DNA from 3 places in the Mesorhizobium sp. ESP7-2 genome. Region 3 is predicted to be linked to each of the others. Evidence: riboswitches for the same ligand, from Rfam matches in the RefSeq annotation. Region 3 holds a riboswitch; each other region holds the start of a gene.
The links. A riboswitch is a leader RNA that binds a small molecule or an ion and turns the genes downstream of it on or off. The one in region 3 is predicted to bind cobalamin.

Region 1 (7,506 bases), on a different contig from region 3:
GGCAGGCTTGCCAGGAAAGTGATGTCGAAGGCGCCGCAGTGGGTGGCGCCGTCGGCGCCGACGAAGCCGGCGCGATCGATGGGGAAACGTACCGGCAGTTTCTGGATCGCGACGTCATGTACGACCTGATCGTAGGCGCGCTGCAGGAAAGTCGAATAGATCGCCGCGAACGGCTTGTAGCCTTCGGTCGCCAGACCGGCGGCGAAGGTCACCGCATGCTGCTCGGCGATGCCGACATCGAAGGTCCTCGACGGGAACACCTCGCCGAACAGATCGAGGCCGGTGCCGCTCGGCATGGCGGCGGTGACGGCGACGATGCGATCGTCCTCGCGGCCCTCCTGGATCAGGCTTTCGGCGAACACCTTGGTGTAGGCAGGCGCGTTGGCCGGCGCCTTGGTCTGCGCGCCGGTGATGACGTCGAATTTGTTGACGCCGTGGTATTTGTCGGCGGCCGCTTCCGCCGGCGCGTAGCCCTTGCCCTTCTGGGTGACGACATGGATCAGCACCGGCCCCTTGCCGTTGTCGCGGACATTTTTCAGGACCGGAATCAGATGCTCCAGATTGTGACCGTCGATGGGGCCAATGTGATAGAAGCCGAGTTCCTCGAACAAAGTGCCGCCGGTGACGTAGCCGCGCGCGTGCTCGACCGCGCGGGTGATGGCTCGATCGGCCCGCTTGCCGAGATAGGAGGTCAGTTTCTTGCCGAAGTCGCGCAAGCCAATATAGGCCTTGCCGGAAGCCAGGCGCGCCAGATAGGCGCTCATCGCGCCGGTCGGCGGCGCGATCGACATGTCGTTGTCGTTGAGGATGACGATGAGGCGGGCGTCGAGCGCGCCGGCATTGTTCATCGCCTCATAGGCCATGCCGGCCGACATGGCGCCGTCGCCGATGACTGAAATGACATTGTTGCGACCACCCGAAAGGTCGCGGGCGGCGGCCATGCCGAGACCCGCCGATATCGATGTCGAGGAGTGGGCGGCGCCGAACGGGTCGTATTCGCTCTCGGCCCGGCGGGTGAAGCCCGACAAGCCGCCTTCCTGGCGCAAGGTGCGGATGCGGTCCCGGCGTCCGGTCAGGATCTTGTGCGGATAGGCCTGGTGGCCGACATCCCAGATCAGCCGGTCATCGGGTGTGTTGAAGACATAATGCAGCGCCACCGTCAGTTCGACCACGCCAAGGCCGGCACCGAGATGGCCCCCGGTGCGGGAAACGGCGTCGACCAGTTCGGCCCGAAGCTCGGATGCCAGCTGCGGCAATTCGCTCTCGGCCAGCGTGCGCAGGTCGGCCGGGACGCGAACCTTGTCGAGAAGCGGCGTATGCAGCGTTGCGTTCACGTTGGGTCCAGACTTTCTTTTCATCGGCGGGATAGGCCGCCGGCCGCCGAAAGTAAATGCGTGTCGGTAACACGGATAGTCAGTCCCTCACCGCTCAGCCTTCCGGCAGCGGAATGAATTCTTGCTCATCGCCGGGGACGATATCGAAGCGGCCGGTCTTCCATTCCTGCTTGGCCTGCTCGATGCGCTCCTTGGACGAAGAGACGAAATTCCACCAGATGTAGCGCTTCGAACCGAGCGAGGCACCGCCGAACAGCATGAAATGCGCACCCGTCGGCGACGATATGACGATCTCGTCGCCGGGACGGAACACCAGCAGCCGTTCCGCCGGAAAGACGTCGCCTGAAATCGAGACCTCGCCCTCCAGCGTGTAGATGGCGCGCTCTTCCGCATCGGCCGGGATCTTGACGCTGGCACCGGGCGCAAGCCGCAAATCAGCGTAGAGCGTTTCGGAATCCGCCCGCACCGGGGACCGCAATCCTTGGAAATCACCGATGACGACACGGCCGCTGACGCCCTCGGCATCGATCTCTGGAAGTCGCAGCGCAGCTGTGTTCTCGAACACCGGCGCCACCTCTTCCTTGCCGTCGGGCAGCGCCAGCCACGTCTGCAGGCCGGAGATCGACATTGGCGCGCCGCGCAATTCCTGCGGCGTGCGCTCGGAGTGGACGATGCCGCGGCCTGCGGTCATCAGGTTCACGTCGCCGGGCTCGATCACCATTTCGGTGCCGAGCGAATCGCGGTGCCTGATCTTGCCGTCGAACAGATAGGTTACGGTCGACAGGCCGATATGCGGGTGCGGACGAACGTCGAGCGCCTGGCCGGCGCGCATGATGGCGGGACCCATTCGATCGAAGAAGATGAACGGCCCGACCAGGCGCCGCTTGGCGGTCGGCAAGGCGCGGCGCACCTCGAAGCCGCCAATATCCTTGGCGTTCGGGATGACCATCAGCTCGATCTGGTCGCTGGCGAAGGCATCGCCGGCCTCAGGGTCTTTCCCCGGGAAGAAGCTCATGAACTCTCCTGGTCAGCGGTCAGTGGGCGCTTTGGGCATATCAGGCGAACCGGATCGCCGCCTTTGCTCTTAGTTTAGCCGCCACCTCTTCGCGATTGCGCGGATGCTGGTGGGTTTCGAGCGAATCGAGAAGCTCGCGTGCCGATGCCGCGATGGCGTCGACCGCGTGATCAAATGCATGCTGGTTCTTGGCGGAAGGCCGCGTCGTACCGCTCAGCTTGCGGACAAACTGGAGTGCCGCGTCGCGGACTTCGTCATTGGTTGCCGGCGGATCAAAATTGAACAGGGTCTTGATGTTTCTGCACATCGCTTCCGTATCTCCTCTTGTCCGTTTCAATCGGGACGAACTGTATCCTCGATCATGATCGTGTCCAAAAATCGGTAAAGCTGCTCGGCTCCCTAGTCCGCGTCGAGCGGCTCGGTTCCAACCGGCTTGCCGTCGCGCGACAGCCTGATCTTCTCGACCTTGTCCTCAGCGGCCTTCAGCAACCGGTCGCAATGCATCTTCAGCGCCTCGCCGCGCTCGTAGATCCGGATCGACTGGTCGAGCGGCACGTCGCCACGCTCCAGATCATCGACGATCTTCTCCAGAGCGTCGAGTGCCTGTTCGAAGCTCATCGCCTTGACGTCTTCGTTGATCTCACCAGTCATCATTCATCCTTTCATCAGTCGCCCGACATGGGCGGCGACCGAAAATGCCAATCCCTGCAGATCGTAGCCGCCCTCGAGCAGGCTGACGAGCCGGTTGCCGCCATGGCGTGCGGCGCGCTGCATCAGCTGGCCGGTCGCCCAGTCGAAATCGTCCTCGGTCAGATTGATTTCCGCCAGCGGGTCGCGATGGTGCGCGTCGAAGCCGGCCGAAATGATGATCAGGTCGGGCGCGAAATTGTCGAGTGCCGGCAGCACGCGCGACAGGAAGGCATCGCGAAACACCTCGCTGCCGGTCCGCGGCGCCAGCGGCGCGTTGACGATATTGCCAGCGCCGGTCTCGTTCTTCGCGCCGGTGCCGGGATAGAGCGGCATCTGGTGTGTCGAGCAATAGAGCACCGAGGGATCGTCCCAGAAAATATCCTGCGTGCCGTTGCCGTGATGCACGTCCCAGTCGACGACGGCGACACGCTCGGCGCCATGCTTCTTCTGTGCATAGCGCGCAGCGATTGCCGCCGTATTGAAGAAGCAGAAGCCCATGGCCGTGGTCTTTTCCGCATGGTGCCCAGGCGGCCGGGCGGCGACGAAGACATTGTCGGCGCGGCCCGCAAAGACGTCGTCGACGGCGGCGTTGGCGGCGCCGATCGCCGTGGTCGCGGCCTGCCAGCTCTTCGGGCTGGCGGTGGTGTCGGCATCGATGCGGGCAATGCCTTCGTCGGGGATGGCGGCGCGGACACGCGCGACGAAATCGGCGGGATGCGCGTAAAGGATGGTCGCCTCGTCGCCTTGCGGTGCCTCGACGCGGTCGAGCGCGGCGAAAGCTTCGTCGTCGAGCACGCGTTCGATGGCGCGCAGGCGGTCGGGCCGCTCGGGGTGACCGGGCGGGGTGATGTGTTCGAGAAAGATCGGGTGCGTGTAGAGACGAGTGGCCATGTCCCCCTATCTAGTGCCCCGGCGCGGCGATGGCCATGCGTTGCGGCCTGATCGCTGGGGAAAATCGAACCTGCGTCCATTCATGTCGCTGCGGGCATTGGCGTCGCCGGCCATTCGGCGTAAGACTGCCGCTACTGCCTGGTGCCCGCGAAAGCGGGAGAATCGGGAACACGGTTTGATACCGTGGCGTGCCCAACGCTGTGAGGGGGACTGCGCCGGTAAGTGCCACTGTCGATGACGGGAAGGCACCGGACGTGGGTTGATCCCGAGCCAGAAGACCGGCCTGGCAGGCATCGTCATCCGCATGGTCAGGCGGATGACGTCAGAGCGACGTGCGTTCTCTTGGACGCACAAAGTACGCTCTGAAAATTTGAACTGCTGCAATCGCAAGGGGACAAGCGATGCCGGAAGATATGACCGCTGCAATGGGCGATGGATTCGACCAGATTGCGCGCGACGCGGTTTACCGCGCCATGTTCACGCGGCGCGACGTGCGTAGCCATTTTACATCGGAGACGATCGACGACGAGGTGCTGGCGCGGCTGCTGCTTGCCGCCCATCACGCGCCGTCGGTCGGCTTCATGCAGCCCTGGAATTTCATCGTCATTCGCGATGCCGCGCGACGGGGGGAGGTGCGCGACCTGTTCTTGGCCGCCCGCGAACAGGAACTGCCGGCAATCGAGGCAGACCGGCGGGCGCTCTACCGCAAGCTCAAGCTCGAAGGCATTTGCGAAAGCGCGCTCAACATCTGCATCACCTGCGACCGCGAGCGTTCGAAAGGCTCGCCGCTGGGACGCTGGCACAATCCGGAAATGGATCTCTACAGCACGGTCTGCGCGGTGCAGAATTTCTGGCTGGCGGCACGCGCCGAGGGCGTTGGCGTCGGCTGGGTCAGCATCATCGAGACGCAAGCGCTGAAAAGCCTTCTATCTATCCCCGAGCACGTGACGCCGATCGCCTATCTCTGCGTTGGCCGTGTTTCCGAGTTCGCGCCCAAACCCGACCTCGAAACGCATGGCTGGGGCCGACGGCTGCCGCTGCCCGACCTGATCATGAGCGAGACGTTTTGCGGCCAGGGTGAGGCGTCGCTCAAATCCACGGTGGCCCGCCTCAACACCGTAGCCGCTGCGCCGGCAAACCCCGCCGATCAGCGCGTCGCGCCGGCCGTACCCCAGCGCGAACCGTCGAAGGTGGAGAGCGCCTTGTCCTTGAGTTCCCGGAACTTTGACGAGGCTTCGGCGAGCCGGGCGTCCCAGGCGGCATCGGGGACCTGGCCCTCGATGGTCTTGAAATAGACCTGCATCAGGCAGGCAATGGCGAACGGCTCGATGAAGGCCGCCTTGAAAGCCCAGGCAAAGACGATGGCCAGAACGAAGGCCCAACCGGCGAGCTGACCGGGCATGACGTAAAGAATAGTGGCTGCCGGCGCCAGCATCAGCAGGAAGATGACAAAGGAGACGCCCCACATGATGACCGCCAGCCAGACCGCGTTCCTGACCATTGTCTTGCCGTTCTGGGCGTAGAGCACGACGCCTTGCCGCGCCGTCTCGAACGGCGAGGACGAATTGATGCGGATGTTGTAGCCGAGAATGATCTCGTCGACATAGGTGAGCGACAGGCGGATCACCGTGTTGATGAACGAGACCAGGCCGCTCAGGCCCGGAATGGGCAGGAAGGCTGCGATGCCGCCGAGCAGGCCGGTGATGGCGCGGATGGCGCCCTTGACCAGTTGGTCGACGACGAAAAGGATGTTCGCCTCGGCAAAACGCTCGGTCACAATCTCTCTTGCGTAGGCGATCTGGTTCTGGCTGTCGGGAACGTCATGGCCGTCGATCAGATGAACCATGACGGCGATGTGACCCGCCTTGACGACGTAAAGGATATATTCGCGGATCCAATAGACGGCGATCGAGACGAGGCCGAAACCGACCACGCCACCCCACATGGCGAAGGACAACGGTCCATCAGGATCGGTGGAGATATGGCCGACGCCATAGCCGACGGAGGCGCCCGTGCCGGTGGCCATGATGTAGGCCAGCGTGATGCCGAAATAGACGATCATGCGAAAGACAATGAAGGGCCAGGTCCGCATCATGATGGACACCGACCTGCCGATATCGAAATCCCACATGCCCGAATCTCCCCTCAGAGATGGCTGTGGAGGATGCGCTCAAACCGGCTATTGTCAATTGCAGGCGGCGGCGGGAGGCGCCACGGTGGCTCAGTTTGGCCGCGCTTCCGGCTTCTCGAGCAGGCCTTCAAGCAATTGCTTGAAGGCTGCCACCACCTTCCTCGACGTCGCTTCGGGATCGTTCGAATTGGCGATCCGCTGCGCGGCCTGACTGCTCGCCCCATTGATCAGCCGCGCCGCGGTCTCCGGATCGAGGCCCGGCACGACCACCCCCTCCTCTTGCAGCGCGGTCAGATGATCGGTCATTGAACCGACGCAGGCATTGGCATTTGACCACTGTGCCGGATCGCCCAGCACCGCCGGACCGTCCCGGAACATGATGCGCTGGATTTCCGGCTCGAGCGCCATCTCGATATAGGTGGTGCATTCGTCGACGAAATGCTGCCAGCGGGTCGGCGCCCTCGACGCGACCTCGTTCACCCGCGCCGCCATTTCAGCATCGATTTGCGCGATAACCGCCTCAAGCAGTCCCTTCTTGTCGCCGAAGTGATGATAGAGGGCGCCGCGCGTCAGTCCGGCCGACGCGGTGAAATCGTCCATCGACGCTTCGGCGTACCCGATGGTGCCAAAGGCTTGGCGCGCCGCGGCGATCAGCTTGGCGCGTGTCTCCGCGATCATCTCCTTGCGTGGTCGATGCATGTCCTGGCCTTATCTACATACGCCCCGTATGCCAATTGACATACGCGACGTATGGTCTATTTAACACTCATACGTCCCGTATGTAATCGTCGAGTCGCTCCTTGTCGAGGAACAGGATCATGCAAAACCCCTATTCGGAAATCTTTCGCGCCCCCGGAGCCAAGGGCTTTGCCGCCGCCGGCTTCATGGCGCGCCTGCCGATCGCCATGGCGCCGATCGGCATCGTGGCGATGTTGTCGCAGACGCGTGGCGAATACTGGCTGGCGGGTGCGGTTTCCGCGACATTCGCCTTGGCCAATGCTTTCCTGGCGCCGCAAATATCGAGGTTGGTCGACCGCCTCGGCCAGACGCGGGTTGTCGTACCCACCACCATCATCTCCGTGCTCGCATTCGCGGCCCTGATCGCATCGGCCAACCGGGATTGGCCGGTATGGACGCTGTTCGTGTCGGCACTGCTGGCCGCGGCAATGCCAAGCATGCCGGCCATGGTGCGGGCGCGCTGGACCGAGATTTTCCGGGGCCGGCCCGAGATGAACACCGCCTTCGCCTTCGAGTCGGCGGCGGATGAACTGGTCTACATCGCCGGCGCATCGCTGTCGGTGGGCCTCAGCGCCGCGCTGTTCCCGGAAGCGGGCGTGCTCGTCAGCACGCTGTTCCTCGCCCTTGGCTCGACAGCCTTCATCCTGCAGCGTTCGACCGAACCGCAAGTGCGACCGGTGGACCATGGCTCAACGGGCTCGGCAATC
Region 2 (7,506 bases), on a different contig from region 3:
ATGACGGCGTATTTCGCCACGCTTTCGGATGCGCTGAAGCAGGCGGGCATCTTCCAACCCTGCCTGCTGCTCGACCGCGATCGGCTGGATGGCAACATCGCCCTGGTGAAAGAGAGGCTTGATGCCAGCCTTGCCGTACGGCTGGTCGACAAGTCGCTCGCTTGCCTGCCGCTGCTCTCCCATATCGGCAAGGCGCTTGGAACCCAACGCTTCATGACCTTCCATCCGCCGATCAGCGAGGCGGTGTTGAACGCGTTTCCGGATGCGGATCTCCTCTACGGCAAACCGATGCCGGTCGGGGCGGCAAGGGCGGTGCTTTCCAGAGGCGATGCGGCCTGGTCGCGGGTATGCTGGCTGATCGATACACAGGAGAGGCTGGCGGAGTATGGCGCGCTCGCGGCCGAGCTCGGCGTCGAGCTGCGCATCGCTTTCGAAATCGATGTCGGACTGCATCGTGGCGGCTTCGCCGATCCGGAGGCTTTGTCGCAGGCTCTGACGGCACTGCCGGCTCACAAGGGGCTGCGCTGCGAAGGCGTCATGGCCTATGAGGCGCATGCGCCGCACATACCCGGCCTGTTCGGCGGACCTGCCAAGGCGTTGGCGCAAGCCTCGGAACGGGCCGCCGCTTTCGTGGCGCGCCTCGGCATGAACCAGCGCCATATCTTGAATATCGGCGGCAGCAAGACCGCGCTGCTTCATCATGACGGCACCGCCAACGAAGTGTCGATGGGCTCGGCCTTCGTGCTGCCCCGCGATTTCGACACGCCCGGTCTCGGTGGCTTCCAGCCGGCCGCCTTCATCGCGACGCCAATTCTGAAAGTGGTCGAGCCGATGCTGCCCGGCCCGCCTGCGGTCTCGCGTCTGCTCCAGGCGCTCGGCCGGTTTCCGCGCAAGGGCTGCTATCTCTATAGCGGCAAATGGATGGCCGAACCGGTGTTTCCCGAAGGCATGGAGACGAACGGTCTGCTTGGCCTGTCCTCCAACCAGCAATTCATGTCCCTGCCCGCCGAGGCCGTCGTCAGGCCGGGCGACTACGCATTCCTGCGGCCGACGCAGAGCGAAGCCGTGCTGCAGCAGCTCGGGCCGATCGCGGTGCTTTCCGGTGGCAGGATCGTCGACCGCTGGCCGGTGCTGCCGATGGGGTGATGGCTGTCGTCTCGGCGTCGCCATTGGCGCCTGCATCTGCGATGTCGTCATTCCAGGGTCTGCGCGCGTCACTGCGCTCCCGGCTCCGCACAAGAATGACGAAGTTGTGAGGCGCCTCATTGCAAACGATTTTATTGACTCAGTCAACTAAATGACTGATCCTGTCCAGGACAGGAGGAATCCCCATGACGATCCACGACCATCCCGGCAAGGAACGCATCGACGCGATGCGCGCCTTCAACCGCTTCTACACCCGCCAGATCGGTGTGCTCGACGAAGGCTGGCTGAAAAGCACCTTTTCGCTTACCGAGGCGCGGGTGCTCTATGAGCTTGCCCATCGCGACGGGCTCGTCGCCAGCGACCTGGTGCGCGATCTCGGCCTTGACCCCGGCTATGTCAGCCGTTTGCTCAAAAAATTCGAGGAGCGCGGTCTGGTCGAGCGCGAAGCCACCGAGGCGGACGCGCGCCGCGCCTCGATCGCGCTGACGCCGGCGGGCAGGCAAGCCTTCGCGCCGCTCAACCAGGATTCGCACGACCAGGTGCGCGCGCTACTCGATCGCCTGGCGCCCGTCGATCAGGATCGGCTGGTCAAGGCCATGCGCATCGTCCAGGACCTGCTCGGCGACAGACCCGAACCCAAGGTGCCTTACATCCTGCGGCCGCTGCAGGTTGGCGACATCGGCTGGGTCACGCGCCGCCAGGGCATGCTCTACGCCCAGGACTATGGTTGGGACGAAACCTACGAGGCGCTGGTGGCTGAGATCCTCGGCGAGTTCGTCAAGAATTTCGATCCGAAATGGGAGCGCGGCTGGATCGCCGAGCGGGAAGGTGAGGTCGTCGGCTCGGTCTTCGTCGTGCGCAAGTCGGATCAGGTGGCCAAGCTGCGGCTGCTCTATGTCGAACCTTCGGCGCGCGGCCTCGGCATCGGCAAGCGCCTGGTCGAGGAATGCATCGGCTTCGCCCGCGCCAGGGGCTACAAGACGCTGACCCTATGGACCAACGACATTCTGACCGCGGCCCGGCACATCTACCAGGCGGCCGGTTTCAAGCTGATCGAGGAAGAGCCTCACCATTCCTTCGGCAAGGATCTGGTCGGACAGAACTGGGATCTGGAGCTGTAGCGGCGCGTCATGCCTTGACCGGCACCCAGATCTCCAGCCCGCCATTACCGGTGCGGCCATCGAATTCGGGCCTATAGCGCTCGAATTCCGGCGCGTAGGCGATTTCATGGCCGGAGGCGGGAAGCCAGCCGTTCCAGATCGTGTCGATCGTGCGCCGATGAAAAAACGGCAACGGCTGTCAGGCGGTCGGACGCAAAGTCGACGACAGGCTTGCACTCAGGTCTGTTCTGTTATAACAAAACGAAGCAATCGCCTTGCCTCGCCGTCGCGCGCGGCCTAGGCTGCGACTCGTGATGGTCCCCGAGCCGAAAGGCGAGGGGTGAAAAGGGAACGCGGTGAGACCTCATGGGGTCGAGGCCGCGGCTGCCCCCGCAACTGTAAGCGGTGAGCAAGATCCGGAACGCCACTGGCCGGCAAGGCTGGGAAGGCAGGATTGCGCAGAGACCCGTGAGCCAGGAGACCTGCCATCACCGAGTTGACCGGACGGGGTGTGCCGGGAGGAAACGTGGACATCGGTCTTGTCGGCCGGTCGACCAACATCCTTCCGTCGCCAGTTTTGAAAGTGACGGGAAGTTGGACGGCGCAATCGATCGTATTCACCCCGGCTCCATGCACCAGATCATCGTGTGCACTCTTTGCCGCGACGTGCCGACCGGCGTCAGGTCGGGCGAAGGTTTGTGCGCCGAGTTGCGCTCCCGCCTCTCGGCCCAGCCCGACGTGGCGCATGGTTTCACGGTCGAGGGCGTGACTTGCATGGCGGGTTGCGCGCGTCCCCTGGCGGTGGCTTTCCAGGCGCCAGGCAAGGCAGCCTATCTCTTCGGGTCGATCGACGCGCAGGCCGACGCTGCCGATCTCGTGCGGTTTGCCAGGCTTTACGCTTCGCTTCCCGACGGCTGGTGCAATTCCGGACAACGTCCGCCGCGCCTGGCCGGCAAGACGCTGGCCCGCATCCCGGGAGCCGGCAAGCTGGCGAATGGCAATCGATGACAACGCCGCTTCTCGATGCGCGCGACCTGGGCGCGACGGCGAATGGCCGGCATCTGGTCCATGCCGTCAGCCTGTCGGTGACATCAGGTGACCGCCTCGCCATCATTGGTCCCAACGGCGCCGGCAAGACCACGCTACTGCGCATGTTGTCCGGCATGCTCAGGCCGAGCTTCGGAGAGGTGAAGCTCGGCGGGCGGCGCCTGGATGGGATTTCGCCCGCCGAACGGGCCCTGCATATCGCCGTCGTGGGCCAGGCCGACCAGCCGGACCCACGGCTGGCGGTGATCGATTATGTCGAGCTTGGCCGCGTCCCGCATGCCGGCCTGAGGCGCCGCGGCGAGGAACGCGACATTGTCGTGGACGCGCTGCGCCGGACCGGCCTGTTGCCGCTGCTCGGCCGGACCATCGGCTCGCTGTCTGGTGGCGAACGCCAGCGCGCCCAGCTTGCACGTGCCATCGCGCAGGAGCCCAAAATCCTGTTCCTCGACGAGCCGACCAACCACCTCGACCCGCGCGCCCGTGCGGAATTGCTCGAACTGGTGGCCGGCTTCGGCATGACGGTGATCGCGGTGCTGCACGATCTGACGCTGGTGGCACCCTTCGCCACCAGGGTCGCGGTGATGAACGAGGCCCGGCTGCAGGCGCTGGCGCCGCCGCACGAGGCGCTGACGCAGCAGCTGATCCGCGAGATTTTCGGCGTCGACGTGTTTCGCCTGCGCCATCCCACCGAGGACCGCGAACTGACGGTGTTCGACCTTCCGAACCGCGCCGCACCGCCGTCCTGATCAAATCCATCCTTATCCGACACGTTCAACCAAGGAGCAAAGTCCGTGAAACGCCTCGCCTTGTCCCTCGTCGTCTCGCTGCTGGCCTCGACGGCCTTTGCCTTCCCCGTCACCGTCGACAGCTGCGGCAAGCCGCTGACCTTCGACGCGCCGCCGAAGCGCGCCGTCATCCATGATCTCAACATGGCCGAGATGGCCTTCGCGCTGAAGCTGCAGCCATCTATCGTCGGCCTGACCGGTATCACCGGATGGTACAAGGTCGCCCCCGAATTCAAGGCTGAGCAGGGCTCCATTCCCGAACTGGCGCCGAAATATCCGACGCTGGAGAATCTCATCGCCGTCGAGCCCGACTTCTTCTTCGCCGGCTGGTACTACGGCATGAAGCCCGGCGGCGAGGTGACCCCCGACACGCTCGCACCGCACGGCATCAAGACGCTGGTGCTGACCGAAAGCTGCGTCCATCTCGACAAGAGCCGCCCGGCCGCCTCCATGGACCTGCTCTATGGCGACGTCGAAAAGCTGGGCAAGGTCTTCGGCAAGGAGGCGGAAGCGGAAAAGCTTGTCGCCGGCTGGAAGGCGCAACTCGCCGATATCATCGCCAAGGTCGGCAGCGCCAAGGGAACACGCGTGTTCCTGTACGATTCCGGCGAGGACAAGCCGTTTACCGCGGGAAAGTTCGCCATCCCCAGCGCCATGATATCGGCAGCCGGCGGCGACAACATCATGGCCGACATGGATACTAGCTGGGGCAACACGGATTGGGAAACGGTGGCGGCGCGCAATCCGCAATTCCTCATCCTGCTCGATTATCAGGACGGCGGCGGTTACAGGAAACTGCTCGATTTCCTGAAGGCGCACCCGGCGATGAAGGAGACGGACGCGGTCAGGAACGAGCGCTTCGTGGCGCTTCGCTATGCCGAACTGACGCCAGGACCGGCGAACATCGAAGCCATCGGCAAGATCGCCAGGGCGATGCATCCGGAAGCGTTCTGATGGGTCTTGCCCGAGAGCACAAATCCGGCGCGCTTTCAGGGCACAAGGCCTTCACGCTGGCCATGACGGCGGGCGCGGTGGCGCTCGTCGCTCTCGCGCTGCTGTCGATCGCTTACGGCTCGACGCTGATACCTCTAACCGATGTCGTCGCCGCCCTTGGCCGTGCCATCGGGCTGGATGAGCCCGGGATATCGGGCCCGGTCGGCAAGATCGTCGTCGACTTGCGGCTGCCGCGCACGATCCTGGCGATCTGTGTCGGCGGCGGGCTGGGTATCGTCGGCGCGCTTTTGCAGACGGTGACCCGCAACGACCTTGCCGACCCTTTCCTGTTCGGCCTGTCGTCGGGGGCCGCTGCCGGCGCGGTTTCCGTCATCACCGTCTTTGGTGACAGCTTCGGCATCTGGACCTTGCCTGTGGCTGCGTTCACCGGCGGCATACTCGCCGCCTCCATCGTGCTTTTGCTGGTGGCGCGGGTGAGGGGGCAAGGTCCCGAACGGCTGATCCTCGCCGGCCTTGCCGTCTCTTTCATGTTCACGGCCTTGACCAACTATCTGGTTTTTGCCGGCGACCAGCGCGCGGCCCATTCGGTGCTGTTCTGGACCATGGGCGGGCTCGGGCTGGCGCGCTGGGACAATGTGTGGCTGGGCGCGGTGGGCGCTGGCACGATCGCGGCCTACGGACTGTGGAACCACCGCAAGCTGGACGCTTTCCTGGCCGGCGAAAGCGCCGCCGAAAGTCTCGGCGTGCCGGTGGCCCGCATGCGCAGGACGACATTTCTCGTGGCGGCTTTCTCGACGGCAATCCTCGTCTCGGTCGCCGGCGTCATCGGCTTTGTCGGATTGATGATCCCGCATCTGTCGCGGCCACTGGCCGGTCCCTTGCATCTGCGCCTGATCGCAAGTTGCGCGGTTTTCGGGGCGGTGCTCCTGCTGGCAAGCGATCTTCTGGCCCGGACCTTGCTGCCGCCGCAGGAACTGCCGATCGGCATCATCACCAGCTCGCTCGGCGCGTTCTTCGTCGTCACCATGGTTGTTCGAAACCGCCTTTGAAGACGGCGTCCGCGCGTTTCGCATGGGAAGGGCGTTCACCTGTCGCTAACCAGGATCGCGTTGCAGACCTGCCATGCGCATTTTTCCGGCTTTCGTGGCGATGTGGTATCTTGATTAGTAAGCACGCTTATTATATGTATCGCTCATGGTTTCAGATGGCATCGACAGACTGGGATTTTTGATCCACGACGTGCAGCGCCTGATGCGCAAGCGCTTCGAGGCGCGCGCCAGTGGGCTCGGCCTGTCCTCGGCGCAGTGGCGGCTTCTGGTCCGCGTTGCCAAGGAGGCGGGCGTTGCACAGGCGCGGCTCGCCGAACTGCTCGAAATCGAGCCGATCAGCGTCTCACGCCTGGTCGACCGGATGGAGGAGGGCGGCTGGATCGAACGCCGCTCCGACGCGGCCGACCGGCGCGTGCGGATGATCTTCCCAACCGAGAAGGCGAATGCGGCCTATGCGGACGTCAAGAGCCTTGCTGGCGAGGTCTATGAGGAATCGCTCAGCGGCGTTTCGCCGGAAGACCGGCGCGTCCTGATCCGGGCGCTGGATGTAATGGTACAGAATCTGACGGACAGCGAAGCTTCGTCGCTTGAAAAGATCAAGAGTTCGGAAGGTGCGGCAGCATGAACGCGGTAGCCAAGGTTGAAGAAAACGCTCCCAAGGTGGAGATGGAAGCGCCGGCCCAGCCGGCTGCCGCCCCTGTCGCGGTCACTCCTCCCGTGCAGCCGGTCGCGGCGCCGAAGAAGAAGCGCCGCATCGGCCGCTTCTTCCTGATGTTTGCCTTACCGGCGGCATTGATCATCGGCGGCGGCTATGTCTGGGTGACGGGCGGGCGCTACCAGGAAACGGAAAACGCCAATCTGCAGCAGGCCAAGGTATCGATCGCCTCTGACACGGCCGGCCGTATCGTTCAGGTCGCCATATCGGACAATCAGACGGTGAAGCAGGGCGATCTCCTGTTCGCCATCGACCCCGAGCCCTACCGGATCGCGCTTGCACAGGCTGACGCCGCGGTGGCTGCCGCGCGCCTCAATGTCGAGCAGCTGCGCGCCGCTTACAGCCAGGCGATGGCGCAGGAGAAATCCGCCAGCAGCGAAGTTGCGTATGCGCAGTCGCAATATGACCGTGCCGCCGATCTCGCGCAGAAGGGCATCAACGCCAAGTCCTCGCTGGATCAGGCCAGGAATGATCTCGACAAGGCAAAACAGCAGCTCGCCGTTGCCGAACAGGGCATCGTCAGCGCCAAGGCGGCGCTCGGCGGCAATCCCGATATCGAGACAGACAAGCATCCGACCGTGATGTCGGCGCTCGCCGCGCGCGACAAGGCTGCCTATGACCTGGCGCAGACCACGGTGAAGGCGCCTGCCGATGGTCTTGTCTATCAAGCCGCGTCCTTCAAGGTCGGCCAGTATGTCGGCTCCGGCACA
Region 3 (7,506 bases):
GACACAGAAGGACGGCAAGTTCGTCCTCGAGGGCAACATCTTCGGCGACGGCGCCAAGCGCAACATCAGCGCCTTCGGCGTCAAGGCGGCAGCACCTACACAATATCCGGCCGGCACATCGGCCGACCTCGGTGACGGGGTGACCCTGCAGGTCAGTGCCGACGGCAGCTTCGTCATGGCATCGCCCAAGGCCTTCGAAGGCGATCGCGGCCAGCGCGTCTACTATGCCTCGTCGGCGCCGCCGAAATTCACCCCCGACAACTACCAGACCGTGCTGTTCTCCGAAGGCATCGGCCGCTCCTTCATGAATTCGCTGACGGTCACCATCCCGGCGACCGTGATCCCGATCCTGATCGCGGCCTTTGCCGCCTACGCGCTGGCCTGGATGCGGTTTCCCGGACGCGCCTTGCTGATAGCGGTCATCATCGGCCTCCTGGTGGTGCCGCTGCAGATGTCGCTGATCCCGCTGCTCAGGCTCTACAACGGCGTCGGCACTTTCTTCGGCGTGCCGTCCAAGACCTATCTCGGCATCTGGCTGGCGCATACCGGCTTCGGCCTGCCCTTCGCCATCTATCTGCTTCGAAGCTACATTGCCGGCCTGCCGCGCGAGATCATGGAATCGGCGCGCATCGACGGCGCCAGCGATTTCGAGATCTTCGTCAAGATCGTGCTGCCGCTGTCCTTCCCGGTACTCGCCTCCTTCGCCATCTTCCAATTCCTGTGGGTATGGAACGATCTCCTGGTGGCAATGGTTTTCCTCGGAACCGCGCCCGACCAGATCGTGCTGACGGCCAAGCTCAATGCGCTGCTCGGCTCGCGTGGCGGCAACTGGGAGATCCTGACGACATCGGCCTTCATCACCATCATCGTGCCGCTGATCGTCTTCTTCTCGCTGCAGCGCTATTTCGTCCGCGGGCTGCTGGCCGGCTCGGTGAAAGGAGGTTGAGACCATGCAATCGGCTTTGAAGGCGACTTCGAAACCAGACCCCGCCGTCGACCGCGACTGGTGGCGGGGCGCGGTGATCTACCAGATCTATCCGCGCAGCTATCAGGACTCCAATGGCGACGGCATCGGCGACCTCAAGGGCATCATCGGCAGGCTGCCCTACATTGCCGCTCTTGGCGCGGATGCCATCTGGATCTCGCCGTTCTTCAAATCGCCAATGAAGGATTTCGGCTACGACGTCTCGGATTATTGCGACGTCGACCCGATGTTCGGCACGCTGGCGGATTTCGACGCCCTGACGGCGGAGGCACACCGGCTGGGTCTCAAGGTGATGATCGACGAGGTGCTGTCGCACACCGCCGACATCCATCCCTGGTTTGGGGAAAGCCGCTCGAGCCGCACCAATCCGAAGGCCGACTGGTATGTCTGGGCGGACGCAAGGCCCGACGGCACGCCGCCCAACAACTGGCTGTCGATCTTCGGCGGCTCGGCCTGGCAATGGGACACCAGCCGCCAGCAATACTACCTGCACAATTTCCTGGCCGAGCAGCCGGACCTCAACTTCCACAGCCGCGAGGTCCAGGATGCGCTGCTCGACGTCACCCGCTTCTGGCTGGAGCGCGGCGTCGACGGCTTCCGCCTCGACACCATCAATTTCTACTTCCACAGCCAGGGGCTGGAAAACAACCCGCCGCTGCCGCCGGAACAGCGCAATGACCAGACGGCGCCAGCGGTCAACCCCTACAACTACCAGGATCATATCTACGACAAGAGCCGGCCGGAGAACCTCGCCTTCCTCGAGCGCTTCCGGGCGCTGCTCGACGAGTATCCGGCCACCGCCGCGGTCGGCGAAGTCGGCGATTCGCAGCGCGGGCTGGACGTGGTCGCCGCCTATACCGCCGGCGGCAAGCGCGTGCATATGTGCTATTCCTTCGACTTCCTGGCGCCGGAAAAGATCAGCGCCGCCAAGGTCCGCTCGGTGCTGGAAGCTTTTGGCAGGGTGGCCAGCGACGGCTGGTCGTGCTGGGCGTTTTCCAACCATGACGTGATGCGCCCGGCTTCGCGCTGGGCCGCCGACGAAGCCGACCCGACCGCTTATCTCAAGGTCATCTCGGCATTGCTGATGTCGTTGCGCGGCTCGGTCTGCATCTACCAGGGCGAAGAACTCGGGCTCGGCGAGGCCGATCTGCGCTTCGAGGACCTGCAGGACCCCTATGGCATTCGCTTCTGGCCCGAATTCAAGGGCCGTGACGGCTGCCGCACGCCCATGGTATGGGATGGCAGCGCCAGGAATGGCGGCTTCTCCCAGGCAAAGCCCTGGCTGCCGGTGCCAGCCAAGCATCTGTCAAAGGCGGTCAACGTGCAGCAAGGTGACCAAACCTCCCTGCTCGAGCATTACCGGCGCTTTCTTGCCTTCCGCCGCGCCCATCCGGCGCTGGCCAAGGGCGACATCACCTTCATCGAAAGCCAGGGCGACACCGTCGCCTTCACGCGCCGGGCGGGCAATGAGGAGGTCGTCTGCGTCTTCAATCTGGCTGCCGCGCCGGCGAAGGTTGACCTCGGCAACCGAACCCTGCAACCTTTGGCGGGACACGGGTTTTCCGTGCAGGCGGGCACCGGCTCGATCGAACTCGGCGGTTACGGCGCCTGGTTCGGGCGCATAGGCTGAAACATCCGAAGAATCACTGGAGGAAATCAATGGCCGATGTCAATTTGAGGCAAGTGAAGAAGTCCTACGGGAATCTCAACATTCTCCACGGCATCGACCTCGACATCAAATCGGGCGAGTTCATCGTCTTCGTCGGTCCGTCGGGCTGCGGCAAGTCGACCTTGCTGCGCTCTATCGCTGGGCTCGAGGAAATCACCTCGGGTGAACTCAGGATCGACGGCCAGGTGGTCAACGACGTGCCGCCGTCGAAGCGCGGCATCGCCATGGTGTTCCAGTCCTACGCGCTCTATCCGCACATGACCGTCTACGACAACATGGCCTTCTCGATGAAGATCGGCAAGGAAAGCAAGGCCGAGATCGACAAGCGGGTGCGGCAGGCCGCCGAAATCCTGCAGCTGACCAAATATCTCGACCGCCTGCCCAAGGCGATGTCGGGCGGCCAGCGCCAGCGTGTCGCCATCGGCCGCGCCATCGTGCGCAATCCGAAAGTGTTCCTGTTCGACGAGCCGCTGTCGAACCTTGACGCGGCACTGCGCGTCGCCACGCGCATCGAGATCGCCAAGCTCAAGGAATCCATGCCCAACACGACCATGATCTACGTCACGCACGACCAGGTCGAGGCGATGACGCTGGCCGACCGCATCGTCGTGCTCAAGGACGGCCACATCGAGCAGGTCGGCACGCCGATGGAGCTCTACAAGAACCCCGGCAACCTCTTCGTCGCCCAGTTCATCGGCTCGCCGGCCATGAACATCCTGCCGGCGACGGTCGACAAGACGGGCAACCCAACCATCATCAGCCATGTCGGCGGACGCAAGGCGACGGTACCGATCGCGACGCCTGCCTCGGCAAAGGGAGCGGCGGTCAGCTTCGGCGTGCGGCCGGAAGATCTCGCGATCGCCAGTGGTAGCGACTATCTGTTCGAGGGGACGGTCGATTATCTCGAGCAGCTCGGCGAGGTCCAGCTGGTCTATATCGACATCGGCCGGGCCGACCTGCCGCTGGTGACCAAGTTGCCGGGCAATGTCGAGGTCAAGCGCGGCTCGACGTTGCGGCTGACCGCCAATGCCGGCGACCTTCATATCTTCGATGCCGACGGTCGCTCCTTTGCCTTGCACGAAGTCGAAGCAAAGGCGGCCTGAGACCAACTGTTCTCGACAACGCAAAAAGAGCGGCGGGCATGGCCCGCCGCTCTTCTTTGTCTATGTCTATGGTCCGGATCTGTTAGTTGTTGCCGAACAGATTGCGATCGGCACCCTGATGGGCCGGCTTCTGCACGTCGCCGGACGAATTGAGCAGCTTGTAGACGGGCGAGTCGCTGTTGCGGATCGAACCCGTATGCGACGTGTCGACATTGACGGTCGACGACGCAGTGGGCTGATTGGCGCCATTGGAGCCATAGTTGTCGCTGCCGGCGAAGGCGTTGCCGGAGAGGGCCAGAACGGCGGCGGCAGCAATGAGGATCTTGTTCATTTTAAGTACTCCTGATTTCTTGAATTCCACGAGCGGCGGGCTAGCCCGCCGCTCGTGGACGGGCCGTTAACGGCCGAAGAGGTTGCGATCGCTGCCCTGCTGGGCAGGCGCCTGCGTGGCCGAAGCCGACTTGCCGATCGACGCTGTGTTCGAGTTGTCGGTCGAAGTGACAGCGGCCTGGTCGGCGCCGCTCGAACCGTAATTGTCACTGCCGGCGAAGGCGCTGCCGGAGAGGGCCAGGACGGCGGCGGCAGCAATGAGGATCTTGTTCATTTTAAGTACTCCTGAATTTGTGGCATCCACCGGCGCGGCAGGGTCGCCCCGCCGCGTGCCCGGGATCGGCTGTTAGTTGTTGCCGAAGAGGTTGTGGTCGGCGCCCGTCACAGGCGCATGAGCAGCCGGCTCCGACTTGCCGGTCGAAGCGGTGTACGAGCTGTCCACGGCTGCTGCGGGCTGATTGGCGCCGTTCGAACCGTAATTGTCGCTACCAGCGAAGGCGCTGCCGGAAATCGCCAGAAGGGCGGCGGCAGTGAGAACAATCTTTTTCATTTTGGGTACTCCAGTATTTTTCCGTCCGTCTAGCGGCGTGTCTTGGGATTAAAATCGCGTCGTTCGGACAGCCCCGATGTGGGAGAGCCCCACGGCCGTTTCCAATCACGAAGTTGTTCAGCGTGGACCATGACTCCACTACTTGAAATTGTACCAGGGCTTTCCACATCCGCTCTTTTTCTTCGTGATATCAATTGGTTATCTAAAGCCAACGCCTCGATCATCAACTGTGTCGGAGGCTCGGCGTTCACACCGTCTTGCACGCACCGTCAACAGAAACGAACCGTTCGGTTCGATTTTAGACTCTGCTAATAGTCACTTTTTGAAACCGTTAACCTTCTCGTCCGCGGCAAAGGGGTCGAAAACGGTGCCGGCGCGTCTGCCGACGGAGGTCGATTCCAACGGCTACGACCCTGTCACGACGATCCAGCGTGCGTGTCGCGCCGCATGGATGCGATGTCGCTTTCGTGCCGATGTCGCAAAGCCTGTCGTGATTAGATCAGGCATCTCAGGTGCCGCTGCGTGACGACGGAGCGGAGAATTGGGAAGCCGGTCAGATTCCGGCGCTGCCCCCGCAACGGTGGTGGAGTTCAAGTCGCAACGGGAGACCACTGGGCGAAGGCCTGGGAAGGTGTCGCGATGGTCCGCAAGGACAACTCCAGAGCCCGGAAACCAGCCCGAGATGGCTAGAACTCGACTGATCGCGGTGGGCGGTCAAGAGGCGGATGGTGTTTGTCCGGCTTTTTGCCGATCTGCGTCCAGTCCTTCCTCAATCACCACCAGTTCAGTCCTTGAAACTGAGGACAGGACATGGACGCGCGCAACGACATGCTGAGGCTCTTGAACAGCCGCAAACAAGGCTTTTCGCTGGAACAGCCCTTTTACACCGACCCGGACTACTTCAAGCTGGACATGGAGCTGATCTGGTATCGCGACTGGCTGTTCATCGGCCATGATTGCGAATTGCCCAAGCCGGGCAGCTTCATCACCGTGCAGATCGGCGATTATCCGGTCGTGCTGGTGCGCGATCAGCAGGGCAAGATCAACGCCTTCCATAATTCCTGCCGCCATCGCGGCAGCCGCGTCTGCAACACCGACAAGGGCATGGCCGCCAAACTGGTCTGTCCCTATCACCAGTGGACCTACGAGCTCGACGGCCGGCTGCTGTTCGCCCGCCAGATGGCCGATGGGTTCGACAAGAGCCAGTTCGGGCTGAAGCCGGTCGCCTGCGAAAGCGTCGCCGGCTATGTCTTCATCTGCCTGGCCAAGGAGCCCGCCGACTTCGCGCCGATGCGGGCGATGATCGAGCCCTATCTGAAGCCGCACCGGCTCAGCGAGGCCAAGATCGCCTTCGAGAGCACGATCATCGAGAAGGGCAACTGGAAGCTGGTCTGGGAAAACAACCGCGAATGCTATCATTGTGCGGGCAATCATCCGGAGCTGTGCAAGACCTTCCCGGAAGCACCGACCGTGACCGGCGTGCAAGGGGCCGACAGCGATCCGGAGATGCTGGCGCACTGGGCGAAATGCGAGGCTGCTGGCCTACCCAGCAAATTCCGCATCGACCCGGCCGGGCAATACCGCGCCACCCGCGCGCCGCTGCTGCGCGATGCCCAGAGCTACACGATGACCGGCAAGCGGGCGGTGAAGAAGAACCTGTCCGACAGCGTCTCGGGCGACCGGATCGGCACGCTGATGCACTATCACTACCCGACAACCTGGAATCATATCCTCATCGACCATGCCGTCACCTTCCGCGTGCTGCCGGTCAGCGCCACGGAGACGGCGGTGACGACCAAATGGCTGGTACACAAGGATGCGGTCGAGGGCGTCGACTACGATCTCGCCGAACTCACCCATGTCTGGACCGAAACCAACGACCAGGATCGCCGCATCGTCGAAGAGAACGCCTTCGGTATCCTATCGCCCGCTTACGAGCCCGGCCCCTATTCCGAGCTGCATGAGGGCGGTGTGATCCAGTTCGTCGACTGGTATGCCCGCTTCATCGGACCGCGCCTTGCCGAAGGTGGCCGGCCTGCGCTGCGCAGCGTCGCATGAGAGGCTGAGGGATGAATGCGATGACCGACCTTGGCCTTTATCGTCATCTCGACCAGATGGCGCCCTGGAACGACAGGCTGCAGGTGCTGGAAGTGACCGGCGTCAGCGACGAGGCGCCGGACGTGAAGACCTTCACCTTCCGGTCCGACAACCAGACCTGGTTCCGCTACAAGCCAGGCCAGTTCGTGACGCTGGAACTGCCGACGCCGGACGGACCGCTGATGCGTACCTATACGCTGTCGTCCTCGCCGTCGCGGCCGTTCTCGATCGCGGTGACGGTGAAGGCGCAGGCGGGCAGCGTCGGCACACGCTGGATGTTCGGTCACCTGGCGCCGGGCTCGCACGTCAAGGCCTATGGACCAGGCGGCGACTTTTCACTGCACAGCCATCCGGCGGCGAAGTATCTGTTCGTCTCGGCCGGTTCCGGCGTGACGCCGATGATGTCGATGCTGCGCTGGCTGAACGACTGCGCGCCATGGACCGATGTCGGCTTCGTCAACTGCGCGCGGCGCCCGGAAGAGATCATCTTTCGCAAGGAGCTCGAGCTGCTCGGTGGCCATATGCCGGGCCTGTCGCTCGGCTTCATGATCGAGGAGCGGTCGAGCCGCGAGGGCTGGTACGGCCATATGGGCCGCATCGACGCCATCCGGCTGCCGCTCCTGGCACCCGATTTCCGCGAACGCGAAATCTTCTGCTGCGGCCCAGATCCCTTCATGCGCGCCGTGCGCGGCATGCTGGAAGCCGCCGGCTTCGACATGACAAAGTACCATCAGGAGAGCTTTGCCGCACCGACCGTGGAGGAAATCCCGGC

Region 1: it holds a riboswitch for cobalamin, as region 3 does, so the genes downstream of both, bluB (5,6-dimethylbenzimidazole synthase) here and LB543_RS09795 (aromatic ring-hydroxylating oxygenase subunit alpha) in region 3, are expected to answer to the same signal.
Region 2: it holds a riboswitch for cobalamin, as region 3 does, so the genes downstream of both, LB543_RS00740 (DUF1636 family protein) here and LB543_RS09795 (aromatic ring-hydroxylating oxygenase subunit alpha) in region 3, are expected to answer to the same signal.

The regions. Positions count from the first base shown of each region.
Region 1 is NZ_JAIUGQ010000009.1:188,749-196,254, reverse strand. It holds gene dxs (1-deoxy-D-xylulose-5-phosphate synthase) at 1-1,358, opposite strand, end outside; gene LB543_RS12025 (pirin family protein) at 1,429-2,349, opposite strand; gene LB543_RS12020 (DUF2277 domain-containing protein) at 2,390-2,656, opposite strand; gene LB543_RS12015 (exodeoxyribonuclease VII small subunit) at 2,749-3,000, opposite strand; gene LB543_RS12010 (histone deacetylase family protein) at 3,004-3,930, opposite strand; cobalamin riboswitch at 4,053-4,232, shown strand; partial or broken gene bluB (5,6-dimethylbenzimidazole synthase) at 4,332-4,910, shown strand; gene LB543_RS12000 (hypothetical protein) at 5,078-6,061, opposite strand; gene LB543_RS11995 (TetR/AcrR family transcriptional regulator) at 6,152-6,760, opposite strand; gene LB543_RS11990 (MFS transporter) at 6,880-7,506, shown strand, end outside.
Region 2 is NZ_JAIUGQ010000001.1:131,251-138,756, forward strand. It holds gene LB543_RS00725 (DSD1 family PLP-dependent enzyme) at 1-1,146, shown strand; gene LB543_RS00730 (helix-turn-helix domain-containing GNAT family N-acetyltransferase) at 1,332-2,267, shown strand; partial or broken gene LB543_RS00735 (GyrI-like domain-containing protein) at 2,275-2,424, opposite strand; cobalamin riboswitch at 2,545-2,751, shown strand; gene LB543_RS00740 (DUF1636 family protein) at 2,841-3,254, shown strand; gene LB543_RS00745 (ABC transporter ATP-binding protein) at 3,251-4,039, shown strand; gene LB543_RS00750 (ABC transporter substrate-binding protein) at 4,085-5,032, shown strand; gene LB543_RS00755 (FecCD family ABC transporter permease) at 5,032-6,081, shown strand; gene LB543_RS00760 (MarR family winged helix-turn-helix transcriptional regulator) at 6,227-6,706, shown strand; gene LB543_RS00765 (HlyD family secretion protein) at 6,703-7,506, shown strand, end outside.
Region 3 is NZ_JAIUGQ010000007.1:138,257-145,762, reverse strand. It holds gene LB543_RS09825 (carbohydrate ABC transporter permease) at 1-946, shown strand, start outside; gene LB543_RS09820 (alpha-glucosidase family protein) at 951-2,615, shown strand; gene LB543_RS09815 (ABC transporter ATP-binding protein) at 2,645-3,757, shown strand; gene LB543_RS09810 (DUF680 domain-containing protein) at 3,840-4,088, opposite strand; gene LB543_RS09805 (DUF680 domain-containing protein) at 4,155-4,361, opposite strand; gene LB543_RS09800 (DUF680 domain-containing protein) at 4,434-4,637, opposite strand; cobalamin riboswitch at 5,131-5,333, shown strand; gene LB543_RS09795 (aromatic ring-hydroxylating oxygenase subunit alpha) at 5,448-6,695, shown strand; gene LB543_RS09790 (hybrid-cluster NAD(P)-dependent oxidoreductase) at 6,716-7,506, shown strand, end outside.